One region of the Mesorhizobium sp. M1328 genome, then DNA from elsewhere that is predicted to be linked to it. Evidence: predicted binding sites of a transcription regulator. Region 1 holds the regulator's gene; the other holds the start of a gene.

The links. Region 1 encodes PhoB, which activates phosphate uptake and scavenging genes when phosphate is short. Its sites were predicted from a motif close to TGTCATNNANCTGTCAT; they were not measured.
Region 2: the regulator PhoB is predicted to act here: its motif matches at 1,803-1,819, upstream of NKH23_RS03845 (inorganic phosphate transporter).

The regions. Positions count from the first base shown of each region.
Region 1 is NZ_JAMYLO010000013.1:132,943-140,623, reverse strand. Features, by position in the region: gene NKH23_RS22070 (sugar ABC transporter permease) at 1-394, opposite strand, end outside; gene xylF (D-xylose ABC transporter substrate-binding protein) at 537-1,577, opposite strand; gene NKH23_RS22060 (ROK family protein) at 1,864-3,108, shown strand; gene phoB (phosphate regulon transcriptional regulator PhoB) at 3,118-3,807, opposite strand; gene phoU (phosphate signaling complex protein PhoU) at 3,824-4,531, opposite strand; gene pstB (phosphate ABC transporter ATP-binding protein PstB) at 4,564-5,367, opposite strand; gene pstA (phosphate ABC transporter permease PstA) at 5,364-6,215, opposite strand; gene pstC (phosphate ABC transporter permease subunit PstC) at 6,219-7,208, opposite strand; gene pstS (phosphate ABC transporter substrate-binding protein PstS) at 7,268-7,681, opposite strand, start outside.
Region 2 is NZ_JAMYLO010000001.1:765,598-772,790, reverse strand. Features, by position in the region: gene NKH23_RS03855 (efflux RND transporter periplasmic adaptor subunit) at 1-1,040, opposite strand, end outside; gene NKH23_RS03850 (TetR/AcrR family transcriptional regulator) at 1,191-1,727, shown strand; gene NKH23_RS03845 (inorganic phosphate transporter) at 1,872-3,476, shown strand; gene NKH23_RS03840 (transporter) at 3,549-4,574, shown strand; gene NKH23_RS03835 (carbonic anhydrase) at 4,742-5,386, shown strand; gene NKH23_RS03830 (nuclear transport factor 2 family protein) at 5,397-5,807, shown strand; gene NKH23_RS03825 (hypothetical protein) at 5,925-6,353, opposite strand; gene NKH23_RS03820 (M3 family metallopeptidase) at 6,570-7,193, shown strand, end outside.

The sequences.
Region 1 (7,681 bases):
CCATTCGCACCAGGAAATGCACCTGCGCAAAGCCCATGACCACGCCGATCAGGCCTTCGGCGGAGCCGACCGACAGGTCGATATTGCGCATGACGATAACCAGCACCATTCCGGCGGCCATTATGGCCACGGCGGAAGTCTGCACCGACAGGTTCCAGAGATTGCGTGGCGTCAGGAAGGTCCGGCTGTCGAACTCGAACGGATTGACGCCGAGCCGTACGCTAGAAACGACATGCAGGCCGACCCAGATGACCAGCAGCGCGCCGACCATGCCGAGCATGCGCGTGTCGAGTTCGGTTGCCTTGAGAAATCGGGCAACGATGCCGAGCTCGGATTCCCGCGCCCGGTCTGCGGTCGAGCTGTCGACCGGCGTGTTGGAAGTCGTGTCGGTCATTATGTTTCTCCCGCCGGGTTGCCGTCTGCCGCGGATGCCGGAAGCAGCCTAGAAGTTATCCGCCGGAAGCGGAAAAACAACTCTTGTTGAAAAAACGCCGCGGCGAGCGGCCGCGGCGTTCGGACTTCTCGGAAACGTCGGGTCAGTTGCAGACCGCAACAGTGCCCGCCGCCACACCCGCGCAGACCTCTTCTTTCTTGATCCAGCCGGCATCGATGACGACGTTGAGGTTATCTTTGGTGATGGCGACCGGGGTCAGGAACAGGGATTTTACGGTGTTGCCGCCGGGCGTGGTGAAATCCTTCACGCCGGCAATGTCGGTCATCTGCTTGCCGTCGGCCAGTTGCGAGGCGATCTCGGCGGCGTTCTTGCCGAGCTCGCGCGCATCCTTCCACACCGACACGGTCTGCGTGCCGAGCGCGATGCGGTTCAGCGCGGCGTGGTCGCCGTCCTGGCCCGAAACCGGAACAGATCCGGCCAGCCCTTGCGCCGTCAATGCGGCGACGACGCCGCCGGCAGTACCGTCATTGGCCGCGACCACTGCATCGACCTTGTTGTCGTTCGCGGTCAGGAACTGTTCCATGTTCTTCTGGGCGTTGGCCGGCAGCCAGCCGTCGGTATAGGCCTCGCCGACATTCTTGATCTTGCCGCTGTCTATTGCGTCCTTCAGTACTTCCATCGAACCGGCAAACAGGAAATCGGCATTCGGATCGGCGCCCGAGCCCTTGATGAAGACGTAGTTGCCTTCCGGTTTCACCTTGAACACTTCGCGGGCCTGCATGCGGCCGACTTCCTTGTTGTCGAAGGTCAGGTAGAAGACGTCCTTGTTCTCGATCAGCCGGTCGTAGCCGACAACCGGAATACCTTCGTCCAGCGCCTTTTGCACGGCCGGCCCGATGGCCGAGGCGTCCTGCGCCAGGATGATCAGTGCGTTTGCGCCCTGCGAGATCAGGCTCTCGACGTCGGTGAGCTGCTTGCCGGGGTTGGACTGTGCGTCGGCGGAAATATACTTCTCGCCGGCGGCCTCGATGGCCGCCTTCATTGCGGCCTCGTCGGTCTTCCAGCGCTCTTCCTGGAAGTTCGACCAGGAAACGCCGATGACCTTGTCTTTAGCCTGCGCCACCGACGCCAGCGCCAGCGTCATGGCGACACCCGCCAGAATGGCGGTCGTGAATTTCTTCATCATATCCTCCCTGCGCCGCGTACGGCGTGACCATTGGCCCAAAGACCAGCTTAGAGGCCCCTAATTTTTTCGAGCCTCGAAAAAATACTGGCCCGATCTCCGGCTGCTGTCAACATCGATTCTGATGGATTTTGATGAGTCTGAGAGTTTTTTCGAGCGTCGGAATAAACGATGACAGCGCCACCTGCATCTGACACTATTTGCCTGCATCCGACACTATTTGTCGGACATTACCGACGGCTTCCGGTTCATGAGCGGCCGCGGCAACCGGGAGGAAAGCAAAACGATGTCGGTCGGAATCCGCCATGACGATTTGCGCCGGCGCAACCGGGCGATGGTGATCTCGGCAGTCCGCCGGGTTGGCCAGCCATCGCGTACGGAGATCGCCGCAGCCACCGGCCTCAGCCATTCGACCATATCGGCGATCTCCTCCGACCTGATACGGGAAGGCATCCTCGCCGAGAGCAAGGCAAGCGAGCCCGTTTCGTTGAAACGCGGTCGTCCGCAGGTCGGCCTCGCCCTCAACCCGGAAGCGGCGGCGGTGCTGACCGTGGTGTTGTCGCTCAACTTCCTGTCGGCCGCCATCATCGACTATGCGGGACACGTCGTAGCCGAGGAACAGCGCCGGCTGGACACGCTGACCATGCCGCGCGACGAGCTGATCCGCGAATGCATGGCCGTCGTCCGGCGCCGGCTGGAGGATCCAGACCTTGACGTCCGCAGTGTCGCCCGCATCGCCCTGGCGATTCAGGGCATTACCGACTCCCCTGCACGCGCCATGCTGTGGTCGCCGATCACGCCGCAGACGGACATCGCCTTTGCCGATATGCTGGAAGATCAATTCGGCATCCCGGCCACGGTGGAGAACGACTGCAATATGATGGCGGTGGCTTTGCGCTGGCGCGATCCGGATCGCTATCGCGACGACTTCATCGCCATCCTGCTTTCGCACGGCATCGGCATGGGGCTGGTGTTGAAGGGCGAGCTGTTCACCGGCACGCATTCCTCCGGCGGCGAGTTTGGCCACATGATCCATCGTCCGGGCGGCGCGCTCTGCCGATGCGGGCGGCGCGGCTGCATCGAGGCCTATGCCGGCAACTACGCCATCTGGCGCAACGCCAGGCAGATGAGCGAAGACAGCGAACCCATCGCCGACGTCAGCGACGCCGACATGCGCGCGCTGGCGGCCCGGGCGCGCGAGAAGGATGGGCCGGAACGCGAGGCCTACCGCAAGGCCGGCGAGGCGCTGGGTTTCGGTCTCGGCTCGCTGTTCGCGCTGATCGATCCGGCACCGGTCGCGATGGTCGGCGCCAGTGCCGCCGCCTTCGATCTGATCGAGCCGGCCTTGCGCCAGGCCATCGCCCAGACCGCCGGCGGCCAGCATTCGGGTTCGATCTCCTTCGATACCGAGCCGAACGAATTGCCGCTGATCCGCGAAGGCTGTGCGATGCGGGCGTTAAGCTTCGTCGACCAGGAGATTTTCGCGCCGGGCGCGCAAATGAGGCCCCGCGTCAGAAAGAACGTGGCCTGACCCGGCGGATCAATCTTCCCTGATCGCGTAGCCGGCACCGCGGATGGTGCGGATGACATCAGGCATGCGGCCGTTGTTGACGGCTTTGCGCAGCCGGCCGACATGCACGTCGACGGTGCGTTCGTCGATATAGATCGTCTCGCCCCAGACATTATCGAGCAACTGGCTGCGCGAGAAGACGCGGCCCGGATGCCGCATCATGAACTCGAGCAACCGGAATTCGGTCGGCCCGAGCCTGATTTCGCTCTTCTTGCGATAGACCCTGTGCGATTCGCGATCGAGCACGATGTCGCCGACCTTCAGCACGCTTGACAACACTTCCGGCTTGGCGCGCCGCAGCAGCGCCTTGACCCTGGCCATGAATTCCGGTGTCGAAAATGGTTTGACCAGATAGTCGTCGGCGCCGGTCGAAAGACCGCGCACCCGGTCGCTCTCCTCGCCGCGCGCGGTCAGCATGATGATCGGCAGCCGCTCGGTTTCGGGGCGCACCCGCAACCGGCGGCAGAGCTCGATGCCGGAAACCGCTGGTATCATCCAGTCGAGCACCAGAAGATCGGGCACATTCTCCTGCAAACGGATCTCGGCTTCGTCGCCGCGTGTCACCACCTCGACCTGGTAGCCTTCGGATTCGAGATTGTAGCGGAGCAGCACACCCAACGGCTCCTCGTCCTCCACCACCATTATGCGTGGTGCGATCATCGGCTGGGCACCCCCATTATGTCACCGGCGCGGACATTGTCGTTTCGTCCTGCTTCGGACGATTGACCGGCAATTGCTCGCCGGTCAGCACATAATACGCATTTTCGGCGATGTTGGTGACATGGTCGCCGATCCGCTCCAGATTCTTGGCGCAGAACAGCAGATGCGTGCAAGCGGTGATGTTGCGCGGATCTTCCATCATGTAGGTCAACAGCTCGCGGAACACGGACGTGTATTTGACGTCGATGCGCTCGTCTGCGGCACGCAGCTTGGCCAACGCGGCCGCATCGCCTGCGGCATATTCCTCAATGACGCCCTGCACCTGGATGAGCACCAGCTGCGCCATCGCGTCGATGGAATGCGACAGGTCGCGCGGCGTGACGCTGAGGCCGACCGCACTCACACGCTTGGCGATGTTCTTGGCAAGGTCGCCGATGCGTTCGAGGTCGCCGGCCATACGGATCGCTCCGACGACATGGCGAAGATCGTGGGCCATCGGCTGGCGTTTGGCGATCAGGGTGATGGCGCGATCGTCCAGTTCGCGTTGACGCGCATCCATGATGGCGTCGTCGGAAACGACGCGTTGCGCCAGCACGTTGTCGGAATTCAACAGGGCCTTGGTCGCCCCGCCGACCATCGAACCGGCGAGGTCGGCCATGTCGCGGATCAGCTTGCTGATCTGCTCGAGATCCTCGTCGAAAGAAGCGACTGTGTGTTCGCCCATGGTCCTGTCCTCATATGCATGATCGGAACGGCTCAGCCGAAGCGGCCGGTGATGTAGTCCTGCGTGCGCTTCTCGCGGGGCGACGTGAAGATCTTCTCGGTCCGGTCGAACTCGACCAGCTCACCCAGATACATGAAGGCGGTCTGGCGCGACACGCGCGCCGCCTGCTGCATGTTGTGAGTGACGATGACGATCGTGTAGTCGGCTTGCAATTCGTCGATCAGTTCCTCGATCTTGGCCGTCGACAACGGGTCGAGCGCCGAAGCCGGTTCGTCGAGCAGAATGACTTCCGGCTTCACGGCCACGGTGCGGGCGATACAGAGCCGCTGCTGCTGGCCGCCGGACAGGCTCAAGCCACTGGCGTTGAGCTTGTCCTTGACCTCGCTCCACAGCGCGGCGCGCTTCAACGCCTGTTCGACGCGGCCGTCCATCTCGGACTTGCCGAGATTCTCGTAGAGCCTGACGCCGAAGGCGATGTTCTCGTAGATCGACATCGGGAACGGCGTCGGCTTCTGGAACACCATGCCGATCTTGGTGCGCAGCAGATTGAGATCCTGCGACCGGTCGAGAATATTCTTGCCGTCGAGCAGCACCTGGCCCTCGGCTGTCTGTTTCGGGTAGAGCTCATAGATGCGGTTGAACACACGCAGCAGCGTCGATTTCCCGCAGCCCGAAGGCCCAATGAAGGCCGTGACACTGCGCTCGGGCAGCGACAGGCTAATGTCCTTCAGCGCCTTGCTCTGGCCGTAGTAGAAGTTGAGGTTCTTGACCTCGATCTTCGTCTTCTCGGCGACCGTTTCGGTCATCGTCATGTCCGGGGACAACATCTGTGTCATCTGTCCTCTCTGCGTCCGGTAAGGCTGCGGGCGAGGATGCTCAAGCCCAGAACCGTCAGGGTGATTATGAGTGCGCCGGTCCACGCCAGCTGCTGCCATTCCTCGTAAGGGCTGAGAGCGAACTGGAAGATGGTCACCGGCAGGCTGGCCATCGGCGCGTTGATATTGCTGCTCCAGAACTGGTTGTTGAGCGCGGTGAAGAGCAGCGGCGCCGTCTCGCCGGAAATGCGTGCTATCGCCAGCAATATACCGGTGACGATGCCGGACAATGCGGCGCGATAGGCGACCGAACGGATCACCACCCAGCGCGGCGCGCCGATCGCGGCACCGGCTTCACGCAACGCGTTCGGTACCAGGTTGAGCATGTCTTCAGTGGTGCGCACGACCACCGGAATGACCAGGATGGCAAGCGCCACGGCGCCGGCAATGGCCGAGAAATGTCCCATTGGCCGCACCATCAGCTCATAGACGAACAAGCCGATGATGATCGACGGCGCCGACAACAGGATGTCGTTGATGAAGCGGACGACGGTGGTGATGCGCGAAAAGCGTCCATACTCGGCCATGTAGGTTCCCGCCAGCACGCCGATCGGCGTGCCGACGACAACGGCGATGATCGTCATCAGCAGGCTGCCCGCGATGGCATTGAGCAGGCCGCCGGCCTCGCCGGGTGGTGGCGTCATCTCGGTGAAGACCGCGAGCGAAAGCCCGGCCGTACCCTTATAGACCAGCGCGCCGAGGATGAGCGCCAGCCAGGCAAGCCCGATGCCGGCGGCGACGACGCAAAGCGCCATCATCACCGAATTCCTGGCTTTGCGGCGGCTGTGGAGCGATGAGGATGTCGACATCGGTCAGGCTCCCGTACGGGCGTCGATCCGCATCAGCATATAGCGGGCGGCGGCAAGGATCAGGAAGGTGATGACGAACAGGATCAGGCCGAGCGAAACCAGCGAGGAGGTGTAGAGGTCGCCGTCGGCCTCCGTGAATTCATTGGCGATGGTCGCCGAGATCGTCGTGCCCGGCGCGAACAGAGAGGCACTGATGCGGTGCGCGTTGCCGATGACGAAGGTCACCGCCATGGTCTCGCCGAGCGCCCGGCCGAGGCCAAGCATGACGCCGCCCATGATGCCGATGCGGGTATAGGGAATGACCACGCGCCGGGTCACTTCCCAAGTCGTGCAACCGATGCCGTAGGCCGATTCCTTGAGCACCGCCGGCACTGTATCGAAGACGTCCTTGGTGATCGAGGTGATGAAGGGCAACACCATGATGGCGAGGATCAGCGCCGAGGTCAGAAGGCCGATGCCGTAAGGAGGGCCGGCAAAAAGGCTGGATAGTCCCGGCACGCCGTGGAAGATGTTGATGATGAAGGGCTGTATCGTCGTCTGCAGGAACGGCGCGAACACGAACAGGCCCCAGATACCATAGATGATCGACGGAATGCCGGCCAATAGCTCGACCGCTATGCCGATCGGGCGCCTGAGCGGGCGCGGGCAGAGCTCGGTGAGAAACACGGCAATGCCGATGCCGATCGGAACCGCGATCAGGATGGCGATGGCCGCCGTTACCAGGGTGCCGTAGATCGGCGCCAGTGCGCCAAATTTTTCCGTGACCGGATTCCAGCTCTCAGTCGTCAGGAAAGAAAAACCGAAGGACGACAGCGCCTGCCATGAGCCGGCAAACAGCGAGATCGCGACACCGCCGAGGATGACCAGCACCAGAATTGCGGAAGCGCGGGTGAGTCCGCGGAATATGGCATCTGTGAGCGCGAAGCGCCGGACCGTAGCTTCCCTCGCCCGGGCTGCTGCAGATGATGGCATGGCATCGGAAGCGATGGTCATTGGGTCCTCGCGATTGAAGGCAACAGGGAGGGCGCCGTCGACGCCCTCCCTGAAGGACATTACATAGCCGAGTAGAGCGGCTTGCCGTCGCTGCCGACGACTTCCTTGGCCCACATGGCCTTGACGCTCTCGACCACCTTGTCGGGCATCGGAACGTAGTCCAGCTCGCCGGCCATCTCGTCGCCCTTGTCATATGCCCAGGCGAAGAATTTAAGGGCTTCGGCGGTGGTCGCGGCGTCGTCCGGCTTCTTGTACAGGAGTATCCACGTCGCCGCCGTCATCGGCCAGGACTCGGCGCCCGGCTCGTTGGCGAGGATGACGCCATAGCCCGGCTGCGAGCTCCAGTCGGCATTGGCCGCTGCCGCCGAGAACGCCGCCGCGGCAGGCTCGACCTTCTTGCCGTCCTTGTTGATCATGTCGGTGTGGGTGAGCTTGTTCTGCTTGGCATAGGCGTATTCGACATAGCCGATCGC
Region 2 (7,193 bases), on a different contig from region 1:
TTGGCTGGGGTAGCGGCCGGCTTTTCTTCGGGTTTTGCCGCGGGTGCTTCGGCTGCGGGCTTGGCAGCATCTGCAGCCGGCTTTTCCTCCGGCTTCGCCTCGGGAGCCGCCCCGTTGGCTTCGGCGGATTTCGCCGCGCGCACCACGAAGACGAAGTCGCCGTACAGGCTGGAAGTCAGTGCCGTCTGCGGCAGCGCCAGCACGTTGTTCTCCTCGGGCAGTTCGATGCGCACCTGGACGAACTGGCCCGGCGTCAGCTTGCCTTCCGGATTGCCAACCTCCGCCCTCACCGTCACCAGCCGGCTCGTCGGGTCGATCTTCGGATCGATACCGCGGATGCTACCGGCGAACGGCATGTCGCCGCCGCCGACGCCCAGCCGCACCGTCTGTCCGATCTTCAGCTGCGGAAGCTGCTGCTCCGGCACGGTGAAATCGACACGCATCGTATCCATGTCCTGCAAGGTCACCACAGCGGTGCCGGGTGTGAGATACTGCCCAAGGTCGATTTTCGGAATACCGACGGTACCCTTGAAGGGGGCCGTCAACTGCTTTTGGTCGAGCACCGCTTGCAGCTTGTTTACCTGCGCGGCGGAGACCGATGCTGCTGCCTGCGCCGTGTCGAGCGTAGCGTCGGTGCCGACCCCGCGCTTCTGCAACTCAAGAGCGCGCATCAGCGTCGTCTGGTCGGATGTGGCTTGCGCCTTCGACGCAACGAGATCGGCTCGCTCGACGGCATCGTCGAGCTGCAGCAGCACGGCGTTGGCGGCGACCTTCTGATTGGCATGGAACAGGATGTCCTTGACGATGCCGGCAGTTTCGACCGTGAGGTCGACACCGCGTACGGCACTGACAGTGCCGATCGCCTCGATGCCGGGCGTCCAGGACATAGGTTTGACAATGACCGTCGACACGGTCGCGGCTGGCGGCTTCATGGTGGCGAAGAACTGTTTGATTGCATTGTCGCGGAACAGGTTGAAGCCGACGATGCCGCCGCACACCAGCACGAGCAGAATGAAGGCGATGATGAAGCGCTTGATCACGAACAGTCCCCTCGGCCATGGCCCAGCATAACGGTCGGACGACCGGAACACATACCTGTGACTGGTCCCAATTTCAAATGACGGCGATCTTACTGTACCGTCTGGACGGTCTTGTCAATTCCGCCTAAGCTAATGAATGGGGAACGCTTGATGAAGGCCCGCAGAGCAAATTCGCGCGAGAAGATTCTCGCCGCCGCCGCCGACGTGGCGCGCGAGACGGGTCCTGGCAGCCTTTCGCTGGATGCGGTCGCCAGCCGTGCCGGCGTGTCGAAAGGTGGTCTTCTCTACAATTTCCCGACCAAGGCGAAATTGATGCAGGCGCTGGTGGAGGATTACCTCAGTGCGTTCCAACAGGCGCTTGAGGCCGCCCGCACCAACGGTGTCAGCGGTGAGAGCCCGCTTGCGGCCTATATCAGGCTTTCGGCCGAGCATGCGGAGGAGTCGAAACCGTCTGCGTCCTGGATATTTTCGGCGATTGCCGAGGATCCCGATTTCCTGACGCCGATAAAATCGTTCAGGCGGCAGCTGTTCCAGCGGCTGAAGGGGGAGACTCCTAACCTCAGGGCGCTGCTGGTCTGCTATCTCGCCATCGAAGGGCTTCGCAGCATGAACCTGTTCGGTTCGGACATTCTCTCCGCCGAAGAGCGCCGGCTGCTGATATCGACGCTGCTGGAGATCGCGGAATAGTCCAGGAATGCGCCGGCCGGGTTCAGTTGCCTCGGTCGCTTCGATCGCCCGTTTGCGTCGACCCAAAGTGCCTGCCGTCACACAGGCTTCATTGTGCCGACATAGCGTCCTCCCATTCTTTGCTGCAACGCAGGAGGAGTGGGTATGGTCGATATTGTTTCAAGCGAGGCAGGAATTCCAAGGCCGGAGCATCCGCTCGACCGGCCAAGCGGCACCGGCAAATGGTTTCTGCCGGCCTTTGCCGTCATTGTTCTGGGCGGCCTTGCCTATGTCGGCTACGCGCTCAGCCAGGACCTGACCAGCACCGTCGCGGTGCCGTGGATCCTGCTTGGCCTGGCGCTGCTGATCGCGCTCGGCTTCGAATTCGTCAACGGTTTTCACGACACCGCCAATGCGGTGGCAACCGTGATCTACACGCATTCCATGCCGGCCGAGCTTGCGGTGATGTGGTCCGGCTTCTTCAACTTCCTCGGCGTGCTTACCGCCAGCGGAGCGGTCGCCTTCGGCATCATATCGCTGCTGCCGGTCGAGCTGATCCTTCGGGTCGGCTCGAGCGCGGGGCTAGCCATGGTTTTCGCGCTGCTGGTCGCAGCGATCATGTGGAACCTCGGAACCTGGTATCTCGGCCTGCCTGCCTCGAGCTCGCACACGCTGATCGGTTCGATCATCGGCGTCGGTCTCGCCAACCAGTTCATGGCCCCGGCCGGCTCCGTCACTAGCGGCGTCGACTGGTCACAGGCATCCAATGTCGGCCTGTCGCTTCTGATCTCGCCGCTGGTCGGATTCGGCCTGGCCGCGCTGCTGCTTCTGGTGATGAAGCTGCTGGTCAGGAACCGCGAGCTCTACGAGGCGCCCAAGTCGAGCGCTCCGCCGCCACTGTGGATTCGCGCGCTGCTTATCTTCACCTGCACCGGCGTGAGCTTTGCCCACGGCTCCAATGACGGGCAAAAGGGCATGGGCCTCATCATGCTCATCCTGATCGGCGTGGTGCCGACCGCCTTCGCGCTCAACCGCACACCGGACGTGAACTATCTCGAAGCTTACAAATCCGCGGCGACCCAGGTCGAAACGGTACTCGGCAAATACGTCAAGCCCGGCGTCGCTGTGACCGACGCGGCGACCGTGGTCGGCGACGCCGTTCGCACCAAGACCTGGAAGGACGAGACCACGCCTGCCCTGCAGAGCTTCGTCCACGACACCAGCGCCATGTTGTCGCCCTATCCGTCCGTGGAAAAGCTGCCGACAACGCTGGTCAGCAACGCCCGCAACAACATCTATCTTACCGGTGAAGCGCTGAAGCTGATCGACAAGAGGAAGCTGCTGCCGATGCAGGCAGACGACCTGAAGGCGGTGACGACCTATCATAAGGCCGTCGACAACGCGACGAAGTTCATCCCGCTCTGGGTCAAGGTCGCCATCGCGCTGGCGCTCGGCCTCGGCACCATGGTCGGCTGGAAGCGCATCGTCGTCACCGTCGGCGAGAAGATCGGCAAAAGCCATCTGACCTACGGCCAGGGCGCGTCCGCCGAGCTTGTCGCGATGGCGACGATCGCATCGGCCGACTATCTCGGCCTGCCGGTCTCAACCACCAATGTGCTGTCGTCGGGCGTTGCCGGCACCATGGCGGCGAATGGTTCGGGCCTGCAATGGTCGACGGTGCGCAACATGCTGATGGCCTGGATACTGACCCTTCCGGCCTCCATCTGTCTTGCCTTCGTGCTGTTCGTCATCTTCCGCCAGGTATTCTGAGCGGGGGCAGGGTTTGACCAGAATGTCGCGGCGCCGCCCGGATCATCTGAACGTGCATCGTTTCGGCCGGCCATGAATGACGCATCGCATCTGACATTGCTCGCCGCGGACGATCAGCACCATACTCCTGGGCTGGTCTGGGCCTATCATGCCGCTCCCGGCAAAGCTCCCGAACCGCTGGCGCCCCGAGACATAGAACCCGCGCTGGCCTCAGCGGACGGCTGGGTCTGGCTGCATGTCGACCTAGTCGACCGGCGCGCCCATTCCTGGGTCAGCCACGCCTGCGCGCTGCCGGCGTCGGCTCATGCGATCCTCGAAGGACATGAGGACAGCCTGGTGCTGGCGCATGAGAATGGCGTCGTTCACGGCATTTCGGCCGACCTGCATGGCGAGATCGCCCATCAGTCGACGACCATCGGCAGATTGCATTTTGCGGTCTCGGAGCGGCTGCTGGTCACCGGCCGCCGGCATCCGCTGGCGGCGGTGGAGGAAGTGCACACTGCCCTTGCCGCGGGGCTGCGGCCGGCCACGGCATTCGAGCTGTTCGAAACGCTGGTCATGGCTTTTTGCAAGACCACCAGCCTGCGGCTCGCCGCGGCGACGAAGCGCCTGGACGCAGTCGAGGATCATCTCGTGACCGAGCGGCTTGCAGACGAAAGACGGCAGCTGAAGGATGTGCGCCGCCTTGCCGTATCCCTGCATCGGCCGATCTCGGCCCTGGCAGCGCTTTTCCAGGATGAAGACCGTTCCGCGTGGAACCTTTCCGCCGGCGCACATGAAGTTCTGCGCCGGCTTGCTGCGCGCCTTGAACGGCTCGACCGCGAGGTCGTCATGATCAACGACCGGGCAAGGCTGCTGCAGGAGGAGCTTGCGGCTGAGCTTGCCGACGAATCGAACCGCAGCCTCAAGGCGCTGGCGGTGATGAGCGCGCTGCTTTTGCCGGGAACGCTGATCGTCGGCATTTTCGGCATGAACACTGGCGGGCTGCCATTCACCGAGAGCCCCAGCGGCTTCTTCCTGGCGATGCTGCTCGCGGTCGGCGCGACCGCCCTGTTCTACTGGCTTCTGCTGCGCGCCGGCGCCAATCTGCGGTTCTGAGGCCGATTAATGGCGCCGTTCGTTCACCTGTATGCAAAGTACGGGCTGGCACGTCGAAACCACGCCATCCCGCCTTCCGAAAATCGGTTCCGATTTTCGGGCCGATGCGCTAGAGCCTTTCGGGATTGAACCGTGCCTTTAACCCGGAAAGGCTCCCGCCGCTGCCCATGCCCCACCTTCCCGAGCATCTTCTCACCGGCTATCGCAGTTTCATGAGCGGTCGGTATCTCACCGAAAGCGGGCGTTATCGCGCGCTGGCGCGGGAGGGCCAGGCACCGGAAACGATGATCGTCGCCTGTTGCGATTCCCGCGCCGCGCCTGAAGCGATCTTCGATGCCGGGCCAGGCGAGTTGTTCGTGCTGCGCAATGTCGGCAATCTGGTGCCGCCCTATGCGCCCGACGATCAGTTCCACTCGACATCGGCGGCGCTCGAATTTGCCGTGCAGAGCCTCAAGGTCAAGAACATCGTGGTGATGGGTCACGGCCGCTGCGGCGGCATCCGCGCAGCACTCGACACCACGGCCGCGCCGTTGTCGCCGGGTGATTTCATCGGCAAATGGATGAGCCTGATCGCGCCGGCGGCCGAGACCGTATCGTCGAGCACCTTCATGACCGCGACCGAGCGCCAGACGGCGCTGGAGCGCATCTCGATCCGCTATTCCATCGCCAATCTGCGCACCTTCCCTTGCGTCTCGATCCTCGAAGGCAAGGGGCGGCTGTCGCTGCACGGCGCCTGGTTCGACATCTCGACCGGCGAGCTTTGGGTGATGAACAAGGACACCGGCGATTTCGAGCGGCCCGACACGGAGTAGGAGGCTGGGCATGGTGCGACTTCGGGACGCGTTCGCGGCTGCGGCACTGCTCTGCTCGGCAGATTTCGCCCGTGCCGACGACAGCGCGATCATCGACCGCTGGTATTCGGCACTGCTCGTCGCCGACCGCAGCGAATTGTCGGACCTGCTCGCCGACAACGTCCGCATCAAGCTCGATGACCTCGGCGTCGTGCAAAGCAAGCAGGAATTCATCGCCTCGATCGCCGAGTGGCAAGGCGCCGTCGCCGGGGCCGAAATCCGCCATCGGATCGAGAAATCGGAAGGCGGCGTCACCACTGTGATCGCCTGCTATGATTTTCCCAGCAACGACATGCTGATGCAGGAGACCTTTGCGGTCGCCAACGACCAGATCACCGCCAGTTCGCAAGCCGCGATCGCCGAAAACTGCGACGGTTACTGACCGAGTTTTCCGCCCAGGGCTTTTTTGGTGACGGGCGCTGGAATTGCCGATGTTATTTCGCGTCTAAAAAGCGCACTGTCATCGTAGTTCCCGTAATTCCACCCAATATCGAGGTCTCTAAAACGATATAGACGACACGATTGCTCGGGCAACGTCCAATTCTTTCAGGCAATCTGTATCATTAGCCATACCAAGGTATGTCATGAATACAACATCATTCCCATTCGACAAATACCAGGCAGACAACAATTGATCATCGGTGTCGGACAATACGCCAACAGAGATTATGTTTTCGGACTCGTTCTTTGTGATATTCCCTGCATCTATGGAATTATTCTGACAAAACTGGAGCATAAACGTTCTCAGAGCGTTAAAGTCTACGTTTGGTTTTTCTCCGCCACGATACTTCGCAATTGAGAATTGAATCGCGCCGCAGCCGTCCGTTTCTTTGGCTAAGGTAGGTGGCGATCCCTCAGGAAGATCGCCGGCTATGTCTACCCATCCGGCAGGCAGGTCGAAGGTGAGGCCATGGAATTCTACTCTCATTAAGGTTCCTTTGGATGGTGTCAGGATGCGAGTGGAAGCCTCCGTCGAAATAAAATGCATGTTACAAGATAATATCTTGGTAGGCATTGAATTCGGCTCGAACGATACTCGCAGCACCATGTGGCCACGCTTTAGCACTACCAGGCGCTGTTGCGTGGAGCCGGCCGCCGCCTTACATCGGTGACGATCCACCTCCCACTCAGCGAAAGTTTGTCCATGCCGTCCACCGTCGACCTCGCCGCCCATCCGCTGACCGCATGGCAAGGGCCGCTCGGCCTGCCCGATTTCACGCGCATCGGCGATGGCGATTTTTCTCGGGTCTTCGACGCCGCCCTGAAGGCGCATGAAGCCGAGATCGAGGCGATTGCCGGCAACACCCGGACGCCGACGATCGAAAACACGCTTGCCGCACTTGAGCTTGCCGGCGAGGCGCTCGACCATGTCTCCTCGATCTTCTGGTGCCGCGCCGGCGCCCACACCAATGAGGCGATCCAGGCGCTGGAGCGCGACATCTCGCCAAAGATGTCGCGGCATTTCTCGGCGATTTCGATGAACGAGCGGCTGTTTACCCGCATCGACGATCTCTATCAGCGCCGCGATGCCTTGAAGCTCGATGCCGAAACGCTGCGAGTCTTGGAAAAGACCTGGAAAAACTTCGTCCGCTCCGGCGCCAGGCTCGACGCCGAAGGCAAGAAGCGGCTCGCCTCGATCAACGAGGAATTGTCGTCGCTCGGCACCAATTTCGGCCAGAACGTGCTTGCCGACGAGCGCGACTGGGCGCTGTTCCTCGATGAGGCTGACCTTGCCGGCCTGCCGGAATTCCTGAAAAGCTCGATGGCG